DNA from 2 places in the Geobacillus sp. E263 genome. Region 2 is predicted to be linked to the other one. Evidence: riboswitches for the same ligand, from Rfam matches in the RefSeq annotation. Region 2 holds a riboswitch; the other holds the start of a gene.
The links. Region 2 has a riboswitch for cobalamin ahead of FNL97_RS14420 (ribonucleoside-diphosphate reductase subunit alpha). Riboswitches for the same ligand answer to the same signal wherever they lie in the genome.
Positions count from the first base shown of each region.

Region 1: another riboswitch for cobalamin. It lies ahead of FNL97_RS09535 ((2Fe-2S) ferredoxin domain-containing protein); the one in region 2 lies ahead of FNL97_RS14420 (ribonucleoside-diphosphate reductase subunit alpha).

Region 1 covers NZ_CP041632.1:1,821,387-1,824,534, reverse strand. Annotated here, with positions in the region: gene FNL97_RS09550 (RNA-guided endonuclease InsQ/TnpB family protein) at 1-453, shown strand, start outside; tRNA gene FNL97_RS09545 (tRNA-Gln) at 670-741, shown strand; gene rraA (ribonuclease E activity regulator RraA) at 844-1,329, shown strand; cobalamin riboswitch at 1,391-1,582, shown strand; gene FNL97_RS09535 ((2Fe-2S) ferredoxin domain-containing protein) at 1,708-2,106, shown strand; gene FNL97_RS09530 (energy-coupling factor ABC transporter permease) at 2,103-2,843, shown strand; gene FNL97_RS09525 (energy-coupling factor ABC transporter substrate-binding protein) at 2,845-3,129, shown strand; gene cbiQ (cobalt ECF transporter T component CbiQ) at 3,126-3,148, shown strand, end outside.
Region 2 covers NZ_CP041632.1:2,816,210-2,819,357, forward strand. Annotated here, with positions in the region: gene FNL97_RS14415 (carbon starvation CstA family protein) at 1-1,117, opposite strand, end outside; cobalamin riboswitch at 1,478-1,675, shown strand; gene FNL97_RS14420 (ribonucleoside-diphosphate reductase subunit alpha) at 1,800-3,148, shown strand, end outside.

The DNA of each region.
Region 1 (3,148 bases), 990 kb from region 2:
GGCACCAAGTCAGCGAAACGCCTGCTTAAAAAGCGTTCCAAGAAGGAAAAACTATTTGCCCGTGATGTGAACCACTGCATTAGCAAGAAGATTGTTGAAAAGGCAAAGGCACTCGGATGCGGCATTGCCCTTGAAGATTTAAAGGGCATCCGCCAACGCACCGAGAAAACGGTTAAAAAGCAACAGCGTCGTCAACACTCTTCTTGGTCTTTTTATCAGTTGAGAAAGTTTATTGAGTATAAAGCGGCGATCGCTGGCGTGCCGGTGGTATTGGTTCATCCAAAAAATACTTCCCGCACCTGTCCGGTTTGCGGACATGTGGCCAAAGAAAACAGACCGTCAAGGGATCAGTTTTGTTGTCGAGCTTGTGGGTACGCTGCCCCTGCCGACAACGTGGCTGCGGAAAACATCCGCAGGGCTGCTGTCAACCAGCCGAACGCGGCAGCCAATTAGGCTAGTTGCAAGCCCACGGCTTTAGCCGTTGGGTAGTTGACATCAAGATAAATATATTATTTGAAAAAAGGATTTTGCCCATACTGAAATGAGTAAAAACGGAGAAGAAAAAGCGGATGAAAATTAGATGTTTTTATACATAGAGACAAAAACTTCTGGATATACTACAAATGTACAAATCATCTCATAAACAGTTTGGCAAGAACATGATAATATTGGGCTATAGCCAAGCGGTAAGGCAACGGACTTTGACTCCGTGATGCGCTGGTTCGAATCCAGCTAGCCCAGTCTCTAACAGGCAAGCAATGTCGCTTGTCTGTTTTTTTGTTGAAAAAGAAGGAGTTTTGACAAAGGATGTCAAATATAAGACATGGCAAGGAGGAGATTGTGATGAAAACAGCTGATTTATGCGATGAATTTTTAAGTGAATTGCAAGTATGCCAGCTGCCGATGCAATCTTACGGCGGCAAAGCGGAATTTTCCGGACCAATCGCGACGGTCGATGTATTTGAAGATAATGTGCTCGTTCGTGAGGCGCTCGAAACTGTTCCAGCGGGCACCGTATTGGTCGTAGACGGAAAAGGTTCGCGAAATTGCGCGCTGCTCGGAGACCGTCTTGCCCAGATCGCTTGCGAGCGCGGGCTTGCCGGGGTGATTATTCACGGATGCATTCGCGATTCCGCAGAAATCGCCAATATGCCGCTTGGGGTGATGGCGATTGGCACTTGCCCGGTGAAAAGCAAAAAAGAAGGAAAGGGAAAACGGGACGTTGCGCTCGAATTTGGCGGCGTTCGTTGGGAGCCAGGCGCCTATGTGTACGCTGATCAAGACGGGATTGTATTGGCGAAAACGGACTTATTGAAAAAAAGTGGTTGACGATATTTGAAAATTTGTACTACTATGAATAACAGAAATGTGTTCTTTGAAAAATCGACATTATATGCCAAACAAATAAGGTGCCTTTCTCATTAGAGAATAGGCTTAAAAGGGAAGTACGGTGAAAATCCGTCACGGTACCCGCCACTGTGATGGGGAGCTTTGTTGCATCATGTCACTGAAGGAAACTTCGGGAAGGCGCAATAAAGCGATGATCCTAAGTCAGGAGACCTGCCTTATTTGTTCGGACGGATACCTACGGGATTATAGGTAGACGTGCGGGAGAATGGTATACTTTTTTTGCTATATTTGTATGCATTTTTCTGCACCTCTGCGTATAGAGGTGCTTTTTATTTTGCAAAAAAGGAGAGACTCAACATGACAACATGGAACTTAATCGGAATGAAACATCATGTGCTGATTTGCAATGGAGGCAGCTGCATGCGTAAAGGGGGAGAAGAAGTAACGCTTGCCATCCGCGAAGAAATCGCGATGCTGGAGTTAGATGGCATTGTACATACGACGCGGACTCGCTGCAATGGCCGTTGCCAAGACGCGTGTGTAGTCATCGTTTACCCTGAAGGCGTATGGTACAACGGTGTGACGCCGGAAAAAGCAAGGGAGCTTGTGCGAAGGCATTTACGGGACGGGGAATGGTTGGAAGAAACGATAACGTACCGTTATGAAGAGAAGCAAGGATTGATGATGTCAAAACAATCAAACGCCCCTCTAGGAATCTCGAAATTATGTAAAGCAACGGGAGGAACGAAAGCATGAAAAAATGGAAAGTCGCCCTTTTCCTTTGCGGTTTAGTCGTCTATTTTACGTTTACCGGCAGCACATCGGCATTTGCGATGCATATTATGGAAGGATTTTTGCCAGTTGGATGGGTGATTTTTTGGTGGCTAGTGTTTTTGCCGTTTTTTATCATCGGTATGCGTTCACTAATTCGGATTACACGCGAGCATCCGGAACTAAAGCTGCTCATTGCGCTGTCGGGGGCATTTACGTTTGTGCTGTCCGCCTTAAAAATTCCATCCGTTACTGGGAGCAGCTCACATCCAACGGGGGTGGGGCTCGGTGCGGTGCTGTTTGGTCCATGGACGATGGTGGTGATGGGCAGCATCGTATTGCTGTTTCAAGCGTTATTGCTGGCACATGGTGGATTGACGACATTAGGGGCGAATGCCGTGTCCATGGCGGTCATTGGCCCGATTGTGGCGTACGGTATTTATCGTTTCGGGAAAAAGTGGAATATACCGAGGCGCTGGACGATTTTTTTCGCTGCATTTTTCTCTGATTTGGCCACATATGTTGTCACCTCATTGCAATTAGCGCTGGCGTTCCCGGATGCGACAGGCGGGGTTTTCGCTTCGTTTGCCAAATTTGCCGGCATTTTTGCTGTTACGCAAATACCACTGGCGATTACAGAAGGGCTGCTTACGGTCGTCGTTTGGAATTTCTTATCCACTTACAGCAGCCGCGAACTAAATCAGTTAGAGAGGGGAGTATGATATGAAGCGAAGTCTTTTTCTTCTAGCTATTGCTGTTTTACTGGTAGTAGCGCCGTTATTGTTCATTCATCACTCTGATTTTGGCGGCACGGATGGCCAGGCGGAAAAAATGATTCAGAAGCTCGCTCCTCATTATCAACCTTGGATGGAAACCATATTTGAGCCGCCAGGCGGAGAGGTGGAAACGTTGCTGTTTTCTGTGCAGGCGGCAATCGGCGCTGGAATTATTGGCTATATTATCGGCGTCTATAAAGGCCGGGCGAACCGAAAAGAGGAAGCAAAATGATCCGGCAGTTTGACACCAT
Region 2 (3,148 bases):
ACGATTCCATTAACATGGCTCCATAGCCGATCGGGCGCGCATGGCTCTCTATCTCAATCATTTTTGGCGTTGTACCAGACGAAACGAGTGCATGGAATCCAGACACCGCACCGCAAGCAATCGTAATAAATAAGAATGGGAATAAGTTACCAGCAAACACAGGACCAGTGCCATCCACAAATTTCGTTAACGCCGGCATTTGTAGATCAGGTGCAACCACTAAAATTCCTAACGCTAAACCAACAATCGTACCGATTTTTAAGAACGTGCTCAAATAGTCACGCGGCGCAAGCAATAACCATACCGGCAAAGCAGATGCGACAAATCCGTAAGCAATCATTAAAATCGCGATCGTTTCACCTTTCAATGTAAAGATTTTCGCTAATGTCGGGTGCTCCGCCACATATTGTCCAGCGACAAGAGAAACAAGAAGCAGAATAAATCCCATTAATGACGCTTCCGCCACACGCCCTGGACGAATAAAGCGCATGTAAACTCCCATCAAAATCGCAATCGGAATCGTTGCAGCAATCGTAAACATTCCCCATGGGCTTCCTACAAGCGCTTTTACTACTACTAACGCTAAAACGGCTAATAAAATAATCATGATTCCTAAAATTCCAAGCATCGCGATAAATCCTGTTACAGGGCCAATTTCTTCCTTGATCATTTCACCGAGCGACTTGCCGTCACGGCGCATCGACGCGAACAAAATGATAAAATCTTGAACCGCGCCCGCTAACACAACGCCGACAATAATCCAAATCGTCCCTGGCAAATATCCCATTTGTGCGGCCAAAATCGGGCCGACAAGCGGTCCGGCGCCAGCGATCGCCGCAAAATGATGGCCGAATAATACCCATTTGTTTGTCGGCACATAATCTTTTCCATCATTAAACACTTCCGCAGGCGTTTTGCGATTGTCATCGAGCTCAAATACTTTGCGAGCAATAAATTTACTATAAAACCGATACGCTACCGCATACGTACACACAGCAGCAACAATCAGCCAAATCGCATTCACCGTCTCGCCGCGGTTCAATGCAAGAACGGCAAACCCTGCCGCCCCAAGAGCGGAAATAAGCCCCCAAAGCAAGGCCGATTTTAATCCTTTCACGTCTTTTCCCCCTTTGTTGTTTTAATAATATTATATTAACTATTCTGAAAAATTCAAAGAATATTTTCTAAATATTATAAGGATAAATATTTTTATAGTCGTTTTATCACCATATCTTTTTTTACTCTGAACATTCCTGCCTAATATTAATTTGTTGAATTTTGGATAACTGTTTTATTATTCTAAAAAAGTATAAATCAGTTTTATTTGTTAAAAATGTAATATCAAGAAAATAATCATGAGTTTTCATGTCCTTACAAAAAATAGTTGAATTTTCTATCGTTTTATTATATGCTTGTACCATCAGCAACAAAAATACTATATATTGTGTTATATATCTAAAACCACAACTAAATATAGTATGAAGACCGCAAGCAATGGTGTCCATCCGGACTTAATAGGGAATCTGGTGAGAATCCAGAACTGCCCCCGCAACTGTATGTGTGGACGAAATGGAACATCCACTGTATGTGAAAGCTCGCTCGGGCGCACATACGGGAAGGATCCAAAGTAGGAAGAAGCACGAGTCAGGAGACCTGCCTTGCTTGTTTGCGTTTCATGTTCTCCGGGGAGCGAGAAGATGAAACGATGGTTGGAAAGGGATTCTCTTGCCCTTTTTATACTGTCGTTTCGTCCACTCGACCCGAGTGGATTTTTTTATGGAAACAAGGAGGAGAAACTGATGGAACTACAGGCGAACACTATCATTATTACTTCAGAAAACGGGCAAACTAAACCGTTTTCGCGCGAACGACTCATTTCCTTTATCCGCAATATAACAAAAGACTACCCGCATCTACAGACAGATGACTATATGGAGCGCATCATCCGCATCATCGAAAGCAAAGATACACTTTCTGCGGAACAAATCACGAATTACTTAATACTTGAAGGTCTTTCCTATATTAGTGAGGCAGAACCAGAATGGACGTTTGTCTGTGCTCACATCTATTTGCAAAAGCTATACAAAGAAGCGGCAAAACAACGTGGATATGACGCAAAACAACGCTACGGCAGCTTGTACGAGTTGATTACAACGCTTGTTTCTAAAGGCGTGTACGATCGCTCTCTTCTTGATGATTACTCAAAAGAAGAAATCAATGAGCTTGGAAAACTTATTGATCCAGATAAAGATAAGTTGTTTACATATATCGGCCTTCGCACGCTCGCGGACCGCTACCTCGCCCGCGACTACGACCGCAACTTGTACGAACTGCCGCAGGAGCGCTTCCTTATCATCGCAATGACGTTAATGGCGAAAGAACCGAAACATCGCCGGTTTACGTTCATTCAAGAAGCGTATTGGGCGCTAAGCAACTTATATATGACCGTCGCCACGCCGACGTTAGCAAATGCCGGAAAAAGCTACGGACAACTTTCAAGTTGCTTTATCGATACCGTCGATGACAGCTTGCAAGGCATTTACGACAGCAACACAGACATCGCCAACCTTTCAAAATCCGGCGGCGGAATCGGCGTCTATCTCGGCAAAATCAGAAGCCGAGGCAGCGATATAAGGGGGTTTAAAGGCGTTTCGTCCGGAGTGATTCCATGGATGAAGCAGCTTAATAACACCGCCGTCAGCGTCGACCAATTAGGGCAGCGCAAAGGTGCGATTTCCGTTTATTTGGATGTTTGGCATAAAGACATTTTCGCTTTTTTGGACGCGAAATTAAATAATGGCGATGAACGAATGAGAACACATGATTTATTTACGGGCGTCTGCATCCCAGATTTATTTATGGAGCAAGTAGAAAAACGCGGCGATTGGTACTTGTTTGACCCCCATGAAGTGCGCAAAGTGATGGGATTTAGTTTGGAAGACTTTTATGATGAGGAAAAAGGCAGCGGAAGCTTCCGCGAAAAATATTGGCAATGCGTTCAAGAAAAGAGCCTTTCGAAAGAAAAAGTGCCAGCGATCGAAATAATGAAAAGCATTATGCGCAGCCAGTTAGAATCCGGCACACCATTTATGTTTTACCGCGACGAAGTGAACCGGAAAAACCCGAACGCGCATCTCGGCATGATTTA